DNA from 3 places in the Bradyrhizobium sp. CCBAU 65884 genome. Region 3 is predicted to be linked to each of the others. Evidence: riboswitches for the same ligand, from Rfam matches in the RefSeq annotation. Region 3 holds a riboswitch; each other region holds the start of a gene.
What was found. A riboswitch is a leader RNA that binds a small molecule or an ion and turns the genes downstream of it on or off. The one in region 3 is predicted to bind cobalamin.
Positions count from the first base shown of each region.

Region 1 (5,932 bases), on a different contig from region 3:
CGCGGCCGCCGATGCTGGTTCCGGCGACATAGTCGAAATAGTCCGGCAGACGATAGTCGGCGCGGTTGCTTGCCTTGGTTAGCAACCGCTCGATTTCCTCTAGAATTTTCAACGAGAGGCCCCCTCGGATTCCGCCCCCGTCGATGGCAAGACGTTTGCGCGGCCCGCCACTCTCGAACCGCGCTTTTAGATCAATCCGACGTTCTGGAAGACGTCCCACCATGTGCTTTCTCCCGCTTCTGAAACTCCGAGGGAAGCAAAACCCGAAGATGCCCCATCGCTTATCGCTGCGGGACATGCAAAGTGGTGACCAAATAGGGGCCAGCACATCCGTAGCACTACTCGATGCACCCTAACCTAAGCCTCAGGCCGAGGTTGTATCGTGAAGTTTCTCACAATCGCTGTTGTAGTTGGATGACGCAGCTCACCGCGGAGTGTCCGCGACGATCGACGGCGAGCTCGGCAGTCCCGCACAGGGTCTCACCGAATTCGCGGTGTCGGCGCCTGATAGACAAGTCGCAGGTTCCGCTCACTAGAAATATCATCGGTGAGAGGACAGCTAGGCTGGCCTGATCGCCCTATGTTCGACCCGCCGGAGGCGCGGTCGATCGTCGGGACGCCACCGGATAGGCTCGGTTGCTGGCTTCCCGCGCTTCTTCGACAGCAGTGCCGCAGGGCCTCCGATCCGATAGGCCTTCAGCAGCCGGAATGCCTGCCGCGATGTGACCCGAAGCAGTTGCGCTGCCACTCGCACTGCAATCCGTTCCGCCACAACGTCCCGCAACACATGCACCCGGTCGATCTCAGCCCGGCTCATCGACAGCACCGTCATCCCTCAAAAACCCCAGGTCCCATGCCTTAGACTGAACGCATCTACCCGGGCCGGCAAGGGCCCCTGCCCCGCATTGATGGCGCTTTTGGACGCAGCCAAGGGATTTCAATGATCCTTCGGCTGCTATGAGTCCACGGAACGAGAAGTCCTCTGGTCCCCTGTCGCATTCGAGCGGGTTCGGGTTGTAGAGCCCTCCACATCATAGCCGCTGAAAACAGCCGCCCCCCATCGGCGGCTTACACCACATTCGCCAGCCACCCACAGGCCCTTCATGAATAAAGATGGGCTAGATACGGCCGAAAGCCGCCCACACCCCGTTTTCGCCGTCCCAGCTGCCGCGGCTTGCCGCCTTGGAGTACTCCGTGGCGCGCTGCTCGAAGAAATTGGCGTGCTCGACACCATTGAGAATCTCGACAAGCCACGGCAATGGATGCGCCTTGAGCTGGGTGAATCCGCCCTCCTCGGCCTCGAAGAAGCCGAAGACCGGGGCAATCCGCAGCTGGGTCAGTCGCCAGTCGGCGACATAGCGGACGTAGGCGTGGATCTGCTCAGCTCGCATGCCCTCGATCTTGCCGAGGCCGAAGGCGAGATCGACGAAGTTCTCCTCCAGCTTCACCATGGTCTTGGCGACGTCGACGATGTCGTCACGGACAGCGCGCGTCACCGCGCCGGTTTCGCGGTGCCATTCGTGAAACAGCTTGATGATACCCTCACAATGCAGACTCTCGTCGCGCACTGACCAGCTTACGATCTGTCCCATGCCGTTCATCTTGTTGTGGCGCGGGAAGTTGAGCAGCATGGCGAAGCTCGCGAACAACGCCATGCCTTCGGTGAAGGCGCCGAACATCGCCAAGGTCCGAGCGACATCGGCCACGCTGTCGACGCCGAACTCGTGCATGTAGTCCGCCTTGGCGCGCATCTCGGCATAGCCGCGGAATGCCTCAAACTCGGACTTGGGCATGCCGAGCGTCTTGAGCAGCAGCGCATAGGCGTCGATATGAACCGTCTCCATGTTGCTGAAGGCCGCCATCATCATCTGAACAGTGAGCGGCTGGAAGATCGGGATGTAGCGCTTGAGATAGTTGTCCCCGACCTCGATGTCCGACTGAGTGAAGAAACGAAAGATTTGGGTGAGCAGCGCGCATTCGCTGGCCGTGACGCGGTCCGACGCCCAATCCTTGAGGTCGGCGCCGAGCGGCACCTCCTCGCCCATCCAATGGGTCTGCTGCTGGCGCTTCCAGAACTCGTAAGCCCAGGCGTAGCGATCGACATCATAGGTTCCGGTCGCGTCGAGCAGCCCCACTCGTCCCTTGCCGATCAGCGTACGCGGATCGACGGCCGAAAGATCGATCACTGACATGCAAGGCACTCCTCATAATCAGTACGCTGTGGCTGCGGCGCCGCCACCTTGTCGCTGTCGCCGATCTTGCCAGCGAACGCCGCGCGCGAGATAGACTTTGAGCGGCAGTAGTAGAGGCTTTTCAATCCGCACTGCCATGCCGTCCAGTGCAGCATGTGAAGGTCCCATTTATCGACATCGGCTGGGAGATAGAGGTTGATCGACTGGCTTTGGCAGATGAACGGGGCGCGGTCGGCGGCAAGCTCGACGATCCAGCGCTGGTCGATCTCGAAAGCGGTGCGAAAGATCGCTTTCTCGTGCTCCGACAAGATGTCGAGACGGGCCACCGACCCTTCGTGTGCTATAATCGACTGCCACATCGCCGAAGTGTCGGCGCCCTTCGCCGCAAGCACTTTGGCGAGATGCGGATTACGCACCGAGATGGCGCCGGACAATGTCTTATGGGTGTAGATGTTGGCCGGGATTGGCTCGACGCAGGCGCTGGTGCCGCCGCAGATGATGCTGATCGAGGCGGTCGGCGCGATCGCGATCTTATGGCTGAAACGCGCCATCACGCCGCGTTCCAGGGCATCCGGGCACGGACCACGCTCGCGCGCGAGCGTCACGGATGCCGCGTCGGCGTCGCGACGGATTTTTCGGAACATGTTCAGATTGAACGACTTGGCCATGACACTTTCCATTGGAATGCCCTTGGCCTGCAGGAAAGAGTGGAAGCCCATGACGCCGAGGCCGACGGAGCGCTCACGCAGGGCAGCGTAGCGGGCACGCTTCATGCCGTCCGGCGCCACCGTGATGAAGTGGCTGAGCACGTTGTCGAGGAAGCGCATGACATCCTCGATGAAGGTGGGCTCCTCACTCCACTGGTCCCAGGTCTCGAGGTTGAGCGACGACAGACAGCAGACCGCGGTGCGCTCCTCGTCGCGATGATCGATGCCGGTCGGCAGGGTAATTTCGCTGCACAGGTTGGAGGTCGAGACCTTGAGGCCCAGCTCGCGCTGATGCTTGGGGAGCGCGCGGTTTACGGTGTCGATGAACAAGAGATAAGGCTCGCCAGTCTGGAGCCGGTTCTCAAGGATGCGTTGCCACAGCTGGCGGGCATCGATCTGGCGGACGACCTCGTTAGTCTTCGGGCTCCGTAGAGCGAATGCGGTGCCGGCGCCCACGGCACGCATGAACTCATCGGTGACGTTGACGCCGTGATGCAGGTTGAGGCTCTTTCGGTTGAAGTCGCCGGACGCCTTGCGAATCTCGAGGAACTCCTCGATCTCGGGATGGTGGATATCGAGATAGACCGCCGCCGAGCCGCGCCGCAACGAGCCCTGGCTGATCGCCAGCGTCAGGCCGTCCATGACGTGGATGAACGGGATGATGCCTGAAGTGACGCCGCCCTTCACCTTCTCGCCGATCGAGCGAACATTGCCCCAGTAGGTGCCGATGCCGCCGCCGTTGGAAGCAAGCCAGACGTTCTCGTTCCAGGTACCGACGATGCCTTCGAGCGAGTCCGCCACCGAGTTGAGGAAGCAGGAGATCGGCAGGCCGCGCGTGGTCCCGCCGTTGGAGAGCACCGGTGTGGCCGGCATGAACCATAGCCGGGACATCGCATCATAGAGACGTTGGGCATGCGCAACATCGTCCGCGAAAGCGCAAGACACCCGCCCGAACATGTCCTGGTAAGTTTCGCCGGCGAGCAGATAACGGTCGGTCAGCGTCAGCTTGCCGAACGACGTCAACAAGTCGTCGCGCGACGGATCGAGCGTGAGGTCGGCCGGCTTTGGCGATGGCGCGAGGGGCCACGGCAGCGGAGCCGGCGATGGCGAAAGGGGCACCAGACACGGCTCAGGCGCCGCAGGCTTCGCCTGCGCTAGGCGCGGCCGCACACTCGGTGGCGCGACGAGATGACCACGCTGATCGAAATCGTAAGACGGCGACATCGGCAACCCCGCGATGTTAGGCGCCGGGGCCGCGCGGACGACTTGCGAGGAGAGCTGGCAAATGTGCCCGGCTGCAAGCGCCCCACCGGGGCACCCCGCCCGAGGACTTTCGTTCAGTCGCGGCAGGTCTCCTGGCTCGCGGGTCGCTGGGGCTGTCGGCCTTCCCAGCGCTGTCGCGCCAGTGACCATGATGACAACCGCTCGCCGCTTACAGTTGCGGGGGCAGCCTCGGAATAGCCGTTGCCGGCGCACCGGGTTCCCTCTTAGCTTCCATCCTACGAGATGCGGGAATGGAAGACCGTGACGGGCTACATATAGGCGCCGCTCGCGGAGATTCGTCAAGGCGGCGCCGTCAAGTTAACGAATTGGAGCAGCCCCGAGGTCAAGGTTCGGCGAGCGCTTGTCGTGGAGATCTCGCGCCAAGTCGCAAAGGCTCGCTCGCGCGAAACACGACGGAAGTCGTCAGTGACGGCTCCGAGAGAGAGGATGTGGAAAAGGTTCGCGACCTGAGCATGAACTGACAGAAAAGTTGAGCCTGACGGGACGATTTGAAACGCTTCATGATCCGATCGCGTCGCCTGTTACCCTTGCGGCGTTCGTGGTCTGGACTATCCCTTCACCCGGCGATGTCCGCTGTAAGTGCTTCCCGTCGAGTCTCCACCCCTCGCCCTGGCCGGGGCTTGGCTCGGGGAATTCTTTCGAATTGATTTGAGAATCTTGAGGGTTCTGTGAGGTCGCGGGGCAGGCTTAACCCGCTCGCGCTATCGTAGCGTGCGACCTCATAGAAGCCGGATTGAACGATGCTGCGGAGTTGTGAGCGATATGGCGATAGTGCAGCTGGTCCAACTGCGGAGAAGGCACGGCTGAGGTCGCCGCGCGTCGGCGCGATATTGATCGGACGTGAGCGGCGCCATTGCTCGGGCCGAGAGCGCGATGCCGCGAGCGATTTGCTGTGCTGCGATGCGCGGCCGAATGACTGACGGGTGAGCGGTGACGAGGGCGGCCACGGCGACATCGGACGTTGCCACCGAGAAGGTGATCCCGGAACGGGTGGATGGTGCAGACGCTGGTCATGACGTGTCACAACGAAACGGTTGGTCGCGGGCGCGGGCTCGTGGGATGACGTCGATACGCCGCATGGTGCCGCCGCAATGCGGGCAGACGGGGATCTCGCATTTGACGAGAGGATCATCGCCGGCTTCTTGATCAGTCGGAGCATTGCGAATGTCAAGGAGCTGACGGCAGAGGGCGATTCTATCGTTGCGTTCGCCATTGGCGAGGAAGCCATATTGGCGGATGCGATGAAAGCCGTCCGGCAGGGTGTGCCGGAGAAAGCGCCGCATGAACTCATCGGCATCAAGCGTCATCACTTTGGCTTTACGATTCTGCCGATAGTCCTTCCAAGAAAAGCTCACCTTGCCGTCCGCAAGCGAGATCAGCCGACTGATGGCGATGGCGACGCGATGCGTATAGCGGCCGAGATAAGCCAGCACCTGTTCGGCCCCGCCGAATTGCGGCTTGGCATAGACCGCCCAGTCGGTCCGTCGCAATTGATCGAGGAGCCGGGCGAACCCCTGGATCGGCGAGATGGGCGAGATCGCCAAAGAAGCCCAACTGGCCGGCCGCGAAGGTAGCTTGCAGCTCTTGCAGGAACAGGCGCCGGAACAGCCGGGAGAGGACGCGCACCGGCAGGAAAAAGCCGGCCCCGGCAAGCGACCCAGCGCGTGCCATCGAACGAGAGTCCACCGCCGGGGCACGACGCAGTGGACATGCGGATGGTGTCGCAGGATCTCGCGCGCGCCGAGCCCT
Region 1 is NZ_LBJU01000067.1:1,269-7,200, forward strand. Features, by position in the region: gene XI03_RS02615 (patatin-like phospholipase family protein) at 1-223, opposite strand, end outside; gene XI03_RS40440 (helix-turn-helix domain-containing protein) at 560-832, opposite strand; gene XI03_RS02620 (ribonucleotide-diphosphate reductase subunit beta) at 1,119-2,192, opposite strand; gene XI03_RS02625 (ribonucleoside-diphosphate reductase subunit alpha) at 2,183-4,018, opposite strand; cobalamin riboswitch at 4,228-4,441, opposite strand; partial or broken gene XI03_RS02630 (hypothetical protein) at 4,462-4,703, opposite strand; partial or broken gene XI03_RS02635 (IS91 family transposase) at 5,194-5,932, opposite strand, start outside.
Region 1: another riboswitch for cobalamin. It lies ahead of XI03_RS02625 (ribonucleoside-diphosphate reductase subunit alpha); the one in region 3 lies ahead of XI03_RS39980 (energy-coupling factor ABC transporter permease).

Region 2 (5,932 bases), on a different contig from region 3:
CGTGATCTCCCGGGAGCCGACCATTCCTTCTGGCCTCCCTCGCCGTTCGAATTGACGATGCCGTCCACCCGGTTGGGCTCGCGCGCATCTTCGAACAGCTTGACCGTAGCAACGACGGCCAGGACCACACGGTTTTGCCGTACGCACGGCCCGCCATTTCGCCGCAGTTTTTCCTGGCCCCGTCGACGAAGCCGGAAACTTACAGACGAGACGAAGCCTAGCAGCGCCGTCGTCCGCACGAAGCCTCGGGCTCGCAGGGACACCCCGCCCTGCCCGCGCCTCTCGTGCCGACGCTGCCGCGTCCACCGCAAGCCCGGCTCGCGATGCGTGACGACACATGATCGCCCCTCTTGGTGAGCCGGGATGGACCACACATACGCCGAAACCGAATTTCGGTAAAGTGGAATATTTTTGCACGCGTGGATTGACAGAGGGCGACACAGACGCGGTCCCGTAGCGCGGATGGAGCGCCAGCGTAATCCGGGCTACGGCCACGAGCGGCCGCTCAGGCCGACATCGCACGCTTGCGTCCGGCCGGGTCGACCAGACGGACGATCTCGCAGACGGCGACGAGGCCGGCGAGCCAGACGGCGCAGGTCAGGGCGATGCGCGTCACGATGGCGGCGGTGAAGGCGCCCTCGCCGCCGAGGAACGGCGTCGCGGCGAGCAGCGCGATCTCGTAAATCCCGTAGGCGGCGATGAGCGTGATCGCCAGCGCCAACGGCGTGCGGCCTTGCGGCAGCAGGCCGAGCACCACCGACGAGGCCGCGGTCGCCAGAAGCGCAGCCGCGCCGATGACAAAGCCCCAGGCAATCGTGCTGGCATCAACGGGATAATGCAGCACGCCGAAACCGATGATCTGGTTGACGAGCCAGGCGCCGGTGACGACGAGCAGCGCCGGACGCTGCGGCAGCATCGCCGCGGCAATGACGGCGAAGGCCGCGAACGGCGTGGCGCACGCGAACGCAAAGCTTGCGAGCGCGCATGACGCCGTCAGCAGCGCAAAGCAGAACATCGGCGCAAGGCGCGGCGCGACCGGGTGAAGCCGGAAGCGATCGTCACCAGACGGCAGGATGCCGAGAGCCATGGTTGAATCTCCTTCTCTTCGAATTCTAGTCCGTTTGAGGGCGTGTGACGGCCCTGGCGAAAATCAGAACGTTGCGCCGGCCTTGAGCAGATAGGTGCGGCCGGGCAGCGGATAGGCACTGAAGCGGCCGTCCGTGAAGGTGCTCGCGATGGCGTAGTCGTAGTAGAGCGCGTTCAGCACATTGTTGACGCTGAGGGACCAGAAGTAGCGCTCAACCTGGCCGCTGAGCTTGAGATCGATCGTGCCGTTGGCGGGAATCAGCTTCTGGGTGCCCGCCTGGTCGTTGTCCATGCGACGCTCGCTCCAGAAGCGCGCGGTGGCATCGAGCACCACGTAATTCTGCCAGATGTTCCAGGTGACACCCGCACTCGCCGTGTAGCGCGAGACCAGCGGCACGTCGTTGCCGGCCCAGATGCCTTCGCGGAAGACCGCACTTGTATAGGCCACGCCGGAGCGCAGCAGCAGGGCGTCGTTGACGCGATAGGACAGATTGGTCTCAGAGCCGTAGCGGCGGGTCGGATCAAGATTTGTGTTGTAGAACAGGACCGGATTGAAATGGACCTCGTTGGTGAGATCCATCAGATAGAGACTGCTCTGCAGCTGCAACCCGCCGCCCTTGATGCGAACACCGCCCTCGATGTCCTGCGAGGTCTGGGTCTTGAGCTGGAACGTTTGCGGGATCGCAGCGAAGGTCAAGGGATCGAACGAAGGCCCCGAGGACAGGCGCTCGTCGACATCAGGCGTGCGGAACGCGCGAGCTACGCGGCCGAACAGCGAGACCTGGTCGTTCAGACGATGCTCGGCGCCGAGATGCAGCGCATATTGGGTCTCGTTGCTCGTCAGCGGCAACGCGCCGATGTCGGCGTTGAACGGAGCTGCCGGGTCGAAATTGTCGCGTGCCGCAAGACTGACGTTCTGCACCCGCGCGCCGTAGGAGATGTCTGTCGTGGGGGCGATTCCCAATGTGTGCTGGAAATAACCCGCAACGGTCTGCTGCCTGAGGTCGTAATTGTGCCAGGGGGCGAGCCCCTGCCCGGCGCCGCGGTTCTGCTCAAAGCTCGCATCGTAATAGTCGATGCCGGTCAGAAGCTGCGACGGCATGCCGAGCAGCAGGCTCTTCACGCTGAGCCGTGGCGTGATCGACCATGTCGTCAGATGGGAACCGACATAGGTCGACGAGAAGAAGGCCGGAACCGGCGTCGGGGTGGAGAAGAACGCACTCTGCTGCTTCTTGTCGCGCACGCCGCCATCGACGATGAGATCGACGCCGTTGACCAGGGTCTTGGTGAACCCGGCGGTCGCGCCAATACCCTGCTGGTTGGCATAGTTGAACGGCGTGTTGGTCCCCCTTCGGTTGGTCGCGACCTCATTGAGGCCGATCGAGGGATCGACGGTGCGGCCGCCCGGCAGTCGCAGCTCCTGATTGTCACCGGTAACCGTGAGAAAGGCAGTCAGGCCTGGCGTGGTGTAATTGAGATTGCCGACGCCATTCTGCTGGGAATAGCGGTTGTTGTCGCGATAGCCATCGGTCCTGACCGTATTGCCGTAGAACGAGGTCGACCACCGACCGGAATTGAGCGAGGTCGACACGTTGCCGAGCCTGGTGTTGAACGAGCCGAAGCCGGCCTCGATGCGCGCGGTCACGGGCGGTCCGCCGACGCCGTTTTTGGTGACGATGTTGATCACACCGCCGACCGCGTTGTCGCCATAGAGCACCGCGCCGGAATTGCCGCGCGTCACCTCGATGCGCTCGATGGAATTGAGCGGGATGGTGGAGAGGTCCAGCTGTGCCATGTCGACGTCGTTCAACCGCCGGCCGTTGACCAGCACCAGCGTGTTGGCGGTGGCAAAGGCGCCGAAGCCGCGCAGGTCCACGCTGGTCTTGGCGCCGATCTGGCCGCCATAGAACGTCGTGATCTGGGCCCCCGGCGTCTGCGTCGCGATGATCTCGGCAAGCGTCTGCGATGGCGAATGCGCGATATCCGCGGCCGTGATGACGGTCGTGGCGGCCCCGACGATGCCGCCGTTGCCGGCGGCAGCCTCACCGCCGGAGCCGGATGAGCCGGCGCCATTGCCTGCCGGCGCGACATTCGTCCTCACCCCCTGCCGAGCCGCCTCGCCGTCACCGATCGCCCTGGCGCGCGTGCGGTTTTGATCGTCGGGCCTGGTCACCTCGATCGGCGGCAATTGCTCGGCAAGCGCCTGTTGGGCGAAGGCGGAGGACAGATCGAGCGAAGGGAAGGAAACGGATGCGAGCAGGCCGACGCTGAGGCGCCTGGCAGCAGGGACAAGACGGGACACAATGGTAACCTCGGTATGACGTCAGTGGCACGTCACAGCGAACGAGGTTTCACGGCAGAGCGATGGATTGCTCCGGTGAAGCCAATGTCTGTACTCCCCGACCGACATCTTCGCGTGTGACCACGGCTGACGGCAGGTCTCCTGGCTCGCGGGTCGTGACCTTGCGTCGCCTTCCCAGGACCGAGATTCCCAGTGGCATGAGACGAAAGATTCACCGCTTACAGTTGCGGGGGCAGCCGTGGCGTTGAGACAAATCCCTGCGTTGGGACAATCCCGCACCACATTCCCTTTTGATCTCCATGAGGAGAACCGTCGCCGATCATTTACGAGCCGTTCGCCCCGGGAGTCAATCGACCGTTAGGTGCCGGCCGCTCAGGTCCGCCCTCGCACCCGTTGCGCCTGGGCCCAGGCGGCAGCGACGTCGCGCGGCGGAACATCGACGCGCTTGATCGGGGTCAATTCGCCGGAGGCCGAGACGATCGCGGTCTCCTCGCGCCGGCAGCGCGTGCAGACAAAGCGCACCTCGTGTGGAGACGCCGTCCAGCTCGACCGCTTCACGTTGGCTGCCATCGGCCAGGCATCGCAATGCGAGCACGACACCAGAAACCGGCCGGGATCGAGCATACCCATTTCCATCGGACTCCGCGTCCTGCCCACTTGCTTCAATGATTGACCCATGTGAATCGTTCCGGTGCCCAGGCACCGCCCATTCCACAGGTTGCATCCCTACAAGGCAGAAGGCGGTGCGCTCAGCGCGCGCCCTTGAGGGTGCAGGAGGTCGTGCAGGTGACCGTGGTGCCGCGATCGCACGATTTGCAGGCATTGACGCACTGGTTCATGTCGCGGGGATTGTAGCTGTAGTTCCGCATCGGGCAGGTCGGCGTCGAGCCGGTGATGTCCTGCTCCTGGTCGCAGGCCGCCGTCATGAGCGCGAATATGATCACGGCAACGAGGCGCATGTGATTGCCCTGTCAAGCATGGCAAATGACACTCGCGAGGTGCGCTGCATTGCAGCGAACCCCGGCCTTTCCACCACGAGCGATCGCTCGCGAGCGTCAAGGATGCGCGCCAAACCTTAAGAACGGATTGCAGCCGGCGTCAGGCAGCAGCCTTGGTCGCGATCGCCTGCCGCATGTCCACCGCCAGCTGACGGTATTGCTCCGAGAGTTTCAGATAGAACTCGCGCTTGGTGCTGTCGGTGGCGAGCTTGGCGATCAGCTCGCATTCGGCGGTGAGCGTCTCGAACCGTTCCAGCCTGTCCTGAAGTTCCGTCATCGGCGTGTCCCCGTCAAACGCCTCAAGGACATCCAACCTAAGCCCGGGAAATAGGTCACGGCGAACATCGTTATCGAGTAGAAACGTTTTTTCCGGACAGGGCGAGCTGGCGCAACAAAACGGCTATTTCTGCTCCAGCCGCCAGGCGCCGTCCCACCCCTCTTCCGGCGGCTTGGCCTCGAACTGCGCGATGCGGCCGAGCATCGTGCGCGAGGGGCCGTCGCCGGGGACGGCTTCGAGCGCGGCGTTGAAGGCGGCGCGCGCCTCGTCGAAGCGACGGGCCCGATAGGCGGCGAGCGCTTCGGCATAATGCGTGCGCAGGCTGTCCTGCGCGCCGGTGAGTGCGCCCGCCCGCGCCATCACCTCGAAGATCGGCTGCGGCGCGCTCTGGCCCGCGACCGCCAGACGATCGATCTCGCGCAATTCGAGCCGTGCTCCGATCGCGTCAGCAGTTGCCTGCGAGATCAGGATGCGGGTTCCGTAGACCTTGTTGACGGCCTCCAGCCGCGAGGCCAGGTTCACGGCGTCGCCCATCACGGTGAAGCTCATCATCAGCTCGGAGCCGATGCTGCCGGTCAGGACCTCGCCGGTGGCGATGCCGATCCGCAGGTCACACGGCGCCGGCATGGCGCGGATGCCGAGCAGGTCGGGCAGCTGCTTCTGCAGCGCGGGCACCTGGTCGACCATCTCGGTTGCGGCGATGCCGGCCAGGAGCGCCTGCTCGTCTTCCTCGATGAAGGGCGGGCCCCAATAGGACATGATGGCGTCGCCGATATATTTGTCGATGATGCCGCGATTACCCCTGATCGGTCCGGACATCACCGTGAAATAGTGGTTCATCACCCTGACGAGGCCGCGCGGGGTCATGCCCTCGCTCATCGAGGTAAAGCCGCTCATGTCGCAGAACATGATGGTCATGACCCGGCGCTCGCCGTCGATCGCGACCTCGGGCCGGTCGATCAGCCCCTGCACCACCTTGGGATCGATGTAGCGGCCAAAGGTCTCGCGGATGCGCTCGTTGTGCCTGAGCTGCTCGGTCATGCGGTTGAAAGCCGCGGCGAGCTCGCCGATCTCGTCCTGCGTGGAGACGGTGATGGTCTTGTCGAAGCGGCCGGCCTCGACCTCGCGGGTGCCGGCGAGCAGCAGCCGCACCGGGCGTGTGATGCCGCTGGACACCAGGAGCGCAAAGGCAAAGCCGACGATCGCCGCGAGCAACGTCACGATGCCAGAGACGATGATCGCTTGGTGCTGATGGCCGATCACCTGCGA
Region 2 is NZ_LBJU01000114.1:39,443-45,374, forward strand. Features, by position in the region: gene XI03_RS16575 (hypothetical protein) at 506-1,087, opposite strand; gene XI03_RS16580 (TonB-dependent receptor) at 1,151-3,388, opposite strand; cobalamin riboswitch at 3,503-3,717, opposite strand; gene XI03_RS16585 (hypothetical protein) at 3,761-4,024, opposite strand; gene XI03_RS16590 (hypothetical protein) at 4,138-4,347, opposite strand; gene XI03_RS16595 (hypothetical protein) at 4,487-4,663, opposite strand; gene XI03_RS16600 (adenylate/guanylate cyclase domain-containing protein) at 4,787-5,932, opposite strand, start outside.
Region 2: another riboswitch for cobalamin. It lies ahead of XI03_RS16580 (TonB-dependent receptor); the one in region 3 lies ahead of XI03_RS39980 (energy-coupling factor ABC transporter permease).

Region 3 (5,932 bases):
AGGATTTTGGTGACTGGACCGGCCATCGCCATGACGAACTCGAGGCGACCCGCGGTGAGGCCTATGCGCAGTTCTGGAGCGATCCAGCTGGCGGACGACCGCCGGGCGGCGAGAGCTTTGCGGATCAGGTCGCGCGTGTCCGGCAGGGCCTGTCGCGGATCGCAGCCGGATCGGCCACGCTCGTCGTGCATTCCGGCACCATCCGCGCCGCACTCTGCATCGCGCTGGACCTGACGCCGCAGGCGGCCTTGCGCTTCGTGGTCGATCCGCTGTCGCTGACCCGGATCGATCGCCTCCTGAGCGGCTGGCGCGTCGTCTCCGTCAATCAGCGGATCAGCTAGGACGATCCGGCACATTGGCCTGCGCAAACGTCGCCATGCCATTGTGGAGGCTGCAGGCGAGGCGCACCAGCGGCAGCGCGATGGCGGCGCCCGATCCCTCGCCGAGCCGGAGATCGAGGCTGATCAACGGCTGCACGTTCAGCGCGCGCAGCACCAGCCGATGCCCTTGCTCCGCCGATTGATGCGACGGCAGCAGGAACGGCTGGCACGACGGATTGAGACGTGCCGCCGCCAGCGCCGCCACCGATACGATGAAGCCATCGATCAATACAGGGATGCGGCGCTGCGCGGCCGCGATGATCGCACCTGAGATCGCCGCGATCTCCAGGCCGCCAACGGCGCATAGGATTTTTTCCGGCGAAGCGCCGCCAACGCCGTGACGCGCGATCGCAGCATCAATCACACGGGCCTTGTGCGCGCGCCCCGCCGCATCGATCCCGGTGCCGCTCCCCGCAATCTCTTCGGCGCTGATGCCGAGCAGGCCCGCCGCGATTGCCGCCGAGGTCGTGGTGTTGCCGATCCCCATCTCGCCGAAGATCAGGAGATCAGGATGATGGGCCGCCGCGCGCGCAACCGCGTGCTGGCCGGCCTCGAAGGCAAACCCCAGCTCGGCGGGTGCGAGAGCGGCTTCGACGCTGAAATCGCGCGTGCCGTGGCGCGGCTTGTCGGTGACGATTCCTGCCATCTCGTCCTGCGCCAGCGTGCCGGCGTCGACCACCTCCAGGCTCGAGCCAAGCTCGCGCGCCAGCACCGAGATCGCGGCGCCGCCGGCGGCGAAATTCGCCATCATCGCGATAGTCACGGCTTGCGGATAGGCCGATACGCCCTGCGCGACGATGCCGTGGTCGCCGGCGAAGATGATGATCGGCACCCGTGCCGCACGCGGCTGTTCGGTCGCCTGCAGGCCCGCAAGCTCGATTGCGAGCTGCTCGAGCCGGCCGAGCGCGCCGGTCGGTTTTGTCAGTTGCGCCTGCCGAGCGATCGCCGCCTCGCGATGGGCCGCGGAGACATCGGGGCAGTTCTGGGTGACCCATTCGGGGAGCATGCTGCCTCGCTTAACGTGCGCGCTTGAGAATGTAGCTGTCCATGATCCAGCCGTGCCGCTCGCGCGCTTCCTGCCGCGCCGCGACGATGCGCGGGCCAACCTCCGCGAGCACGCCGGACATGACGATCTGGTCGGGCATGCCGAGATAGGCGCCCCACCAGATCTGCAAGCCCGGATCGAGCGATTGAAACGCCGTGCCGCCGTCGAGCATCACCACCACGGTATCGACACCCTGCGGCCAGCTGCCTTCGCGCAAGCGCCGCCCCGTCGTGACCAGAAAGGGCTCGCCGATATCGTTGAGCGGCAGCGCATGGGCCGCGCAAAGCGCCTGGATCGAGGTAATGCCGGGCACGACCTCGATCGTCGGCAACGGATTGAGCCGTCGTGCAATGCGCAGCGAGGAGTCATAGAGCGAGGGATCGCCCCAGATCAGCAGCGCAACCTTGCCTTCGCCTTCGAGATGGTTTGCGATCGCTTTCGACCAGGTCGCGGCAACCGCATCGTGCCAATCATCCACGCCCTTGCGATAGTCAGCTTCACCAGCGTCGCGCACGGGAAGATCGAATTCGGCAATGATTGTCTTGTCGCTGGTGAGCACGTCCGCACAGATCATCCGCCTGAGATCGGCGAGATCGGACTTCGCCGTCCCCTTGCGCGGGATCAGGACGAGATCGGCGGCATTGATCGCATGAACAGCCGCGCGCGTGAGCTGGTCGGGATCGCCGCAACCGATGCCTATCAGGGAGAGCGTGAGCATCGCGAACGCGACGGGCGGCCCTGCTGGCCGCCCGTTCGCTTGTCTCTCAGGCCGCGTTGTGCAGGCGCGGGGTGACGAGGCCGGGCGCGGTGACGCCGCGCAGCGACTTCGCCAGTGCCAGCACCGCGAGATCGGCGAGCGGCTCGATCACGATGACGAGCGCATAGGACGCCGCGAACGTCGCGATGTTGGCGAGGTTGCTCATCGCAAAGCCCGAGCCATAGAGCGCCCAGAACGCCACCCAGGCGATCACGCCGGCCTGGTAGGTCGTCGAGAGCGCCAACGCCTGCCGATACTTCAAATCGACATAGGCGGTGTTGCGCGAGATGATCCGTGTGGCGATCGCCTGGATCGCGAACAGCGGCACCAGCAGCGTGGTGACGTTCATGCCGTATTGCGGGATGTCGGCCGGCTCGAAGAACACGCCCTGGAGCAGCAGACCGAAGGCAAGGCCGAACGCCGCCGGCGCCGCGCCGAACAGCAGGAACAGTGTCGAGCCGAGAATGAAGTGCACCTCGGAGACGCCGACCGGGAAGTGCGGCAGGATCTCGAAGAAAGTGAAGACGAGGACTGTGGTGGCCAGCGTCCGCGCCGCGAACGACGTGATGCCCTGCTCACGCACGGTCTCGACCGCGAGCTTCAGCGCAACGCCGCCTGCGGAGATGCCGGTTGCGTAACTCAACACGAGCTTGGCGCCCGTCACGACCCCGGGTTCGATATGCATGGCTCAGTTCCTTCCTGCCGTCACACCCGACGGCCTTGGCCTCAAAACGTGCAGGGCCGGTCTCCTGGCTCGCGGTTCCCCGGGATTTCCGGCCTTCCCGGACCTTGCGGCCCAGTGGCTGATCGGAGTCCCTCACCGCTTACAGTCGCGGGGGCGGCTGGGGTTTTGGGCGCCGCAACTGGGTCCGCCCACCCCCATTCCCGATTATGCTCCGGCGCTTTGCGCCGCGTCGAGCACCATGCCTCTCTTGTGTGCCCCTTTCGCTGAGCCTGCGTCAAGGGGCGAACGGCGGCCAAGGCCGTCATGTGGGATAATCCCCCGCCAGCGCCCCAAACAGGATCACGGCGGCCGTCGAGGCGGCCCCGCCGCGCGCAAGCTGCTCGGCAAGCTCGGCGATGGTGGTGCGGACCAGCCGTTCGTCGGGGCGTCCGAGGGATTCGGCGAACAGCGCGGGGGAATCCGCAGCGAGCCCGTGCGCGATCAACTTTGCGGCAAGCGCCGGAAAGGTGCGCCGGCCCATATAGACCACGGTCGTCGCTTCAGGGTCGGCCAGCGCCGCCCAGTTCAGGTTGGGCGGCAACTCGCCGGTGACATCGGCACCGGTGACGAATTGCACCCGGCGCGATGTATGGCGCCGGGTCAGGGGGATGCCGGCTTGCGCCGCGGCAACGCAGGCCGAGGTGACGCCGGGAACGATCTCGTAGCCGATGCCGGCCTCACGCAGCGTCTCTAGCTCCTCCTCGAGCCGGCCGAAAATGCCGGCGTCGCCCGACTTGAGCCGCACCACGCGCGCGCCTGTTGCGGCATAGTCGACCAACAGGCGGTTGACGTGGTGCTGCTTGGTCGAGGGACGCCCTGCCCGTTTCCCCACCGCGACGAGATTGGCGCCTGGCCGGGCGAGATCGAGGATCGCGCCGGAGGCAAGATCGTCATAGAGCACGACGTCGGCTGCGCGCAGCCGCGCGGCGCCCTTGAGCGTGAGAAGCTCGGGGTCGCCGGGCCCGGCGGAGATGAAGGAGACGAATCCGCTCACCGGTCCTCCGCGATCAGATGAAAGAAGGTGCCGGTGGCGTGGCCGCGCTGCGAGCCGGTTTCGGCGATGACCGCGCCGGTCGCGTCATGCACGACGGCCAGCGGTGTATCAGGCTGGGCAAGAATGGTCGAATAGTGGAATTCGTGGCCGCGCAGGCGTGCGCCGGAGCGATGTCCCGGCATCGGCGCGGCGAGTGCGGCCAGACGATAACCGAGATGCATGCGGCGCTTGGCAAAGCTCGTCTCGAGGCCAAGCAGTCCCGTCATCTCGTGGCGGACACCGTCCGCGTCAGTCAGAGCGGTTCCCAGCACCATATAGCCACCGCATTCGCCGTGCACCGGCCGCGTTTCGGCAAAGGCGCGCAGGCCGCTGCGAAAACGCGCATTGGCCGCGATCTTGCCGGCATGCAGCTCGGGATAACCGCCGGGCAGCCAGCACACATCGGCGCTCGCGTCAGGCGCTTCATCGGAGAGCGGCGAGAATGTCGAGATCTCCGCGCCCGCCGCGCGCCAGGCCTCCAGCATATGCGGATAGACGAAGGAGAACGCCGTATCGCGGGCGAGCGCGATGCGCTGGCCCGGTGGCGTCACGTTCAGCCCCTTCGCGGCAGGTTGCGGCGACCAGCTGGCGGCCGATCGCAGCACCGCATCGAGATCGACATGCTCGGCGACGAAGCGCGCGGCCTCGTCGATCAGCTTGCCGATCTCGCCCTGCTCTTCGGCCTGCACCAGGCCGAGATGCCGCTTCGGCAGGCTGATCTCGGCATGACGCGGCAGCGCGCCGAACACGGCGATGCCGGAATCGTGGAGCGCACGCCGCACGAGGTCTTCATGGCGCGGGCTGGCGACGCGGTTGAGCACGACGCCGGCAAGCCGCACGCCGGGGCGATAATCGCGAAGGCCTGCGGCGATCGCCGCCGCGGTCTGCGCCTGGCCGGAGGGATCAATCACCAACAGCACTGGCCAGCCCAGCATCTCCGCAATGTCGGCGGTGGCACCGGTGCCGGAGACACCGCGCGCGGCGACGCCGTCGAACAGGCCCATCGAGCCCTCGGCGAGCACGACATCGGCATCCGCACCGCGGCTGACGAGATGCGAGATCGCCACGCGATCCATCGCCCAGCTGTCGACGTTGACGGAAGCGCGGCCCGTGGCGGCGGCGTGGAAGGCGGGATCGATGTAATCGGGACCGCTCTTGAAGCACTGCACGTTCAATCCGCGATTGCGCCAGGCGCGCGCGAGCGCCAGCGTCAGCGTGGTCTTGCCGACGCCGGAAGCCGGCGCGGAGATGACGAAGCCTGCCGCCATCACGAGGCCTCCGGAAAGCGTGGCTCGGCACCGACAGGCCGATAGCGACGATCGTAGTCGGCGGCATAGAGGCGGCTCTCGTCGAAATCCGCAGCGCCAAGCGTTCTGCCGACCAGAATGATCGCGGTGCGTTCCATCTCGGTGCCGACGGCAGCATCGAGCGTAGCAAGCGTGGCGCGGACGATGCGCTGGTCCGGCCAGCTCGCGCGCCAGACGATGGCGACCGGGCAATCCGCGTCATAATGCGGCGCGAGCTCGGCGACGACCTTGTCGAGCAGATGGATCGACAGATGGATCGCAAGCACCGCACCGGTCGTGGCGAATGCGGCGAGCTTCTCGCGCTCGGGCATCGCACTGGCGCGGCCGGGCGTGCGCGTCAGCACCACCGTCTGGGCGAGACCGGGCAGCGTCAGCTCAGCCTCCAGAGCGGCGGCGGCGGCGGAGAAGGACGGCACGCCAGGCGTCACGGTGAAAGGGATACCGAGTGCGCGCAGGCGGCGGAGCTGCTCGCCCATCGCCGACCAGATCGAGAGATCGCCGGAATGCAGGCGAGCGATGTCCTTGCCTTCGGCATGCGCGGCGGCGATCTCCGCGATGATCTCGTCGAGCGATAGCGGCGCGGTATTGACGATGCGCGCGCCGGGCGGGCAATGCGCCAGCACGCCTTCGGGGACCAGTGAGCCCGCATAGAGGCAGACCGGACAGGCCGCGATCAGGTCGCGGCC
Region 3 is NZ_LBJU01000134.1:436,095-442,026, forward strand. Features, by position in the region: gene XI03_RS39965 (histidine phosphatase family protein) at 1-341, shown strand, start outside; gene cobT (nicotinate-nucleotide--dimethylbenzimidazole phosphoribosyltransferase) at 334-1,386, opposite strand; gene cobF (precorrin-6A synthase (deacetylating)) at 1,397-2,143, opposite strand; gene XI03_RS39980 (energy-coupling factor ABC transporter permease) at 2,190-2,867, opposite strand; cobalamin riboswitch at 2,905-3,123, opposite strand; gene cobA (uroporphyrinogen-III C-methyltransferase) at 3,169-3,900, opposite strand; gene XI03_RS39990 (cobyrinate a,c-diamide synthase) at 3,897-5,207, opposite strand; gene cobM (precorrin-4 C(11)-methyltransferase) at 5,207-5,932, opposite strand, start outside.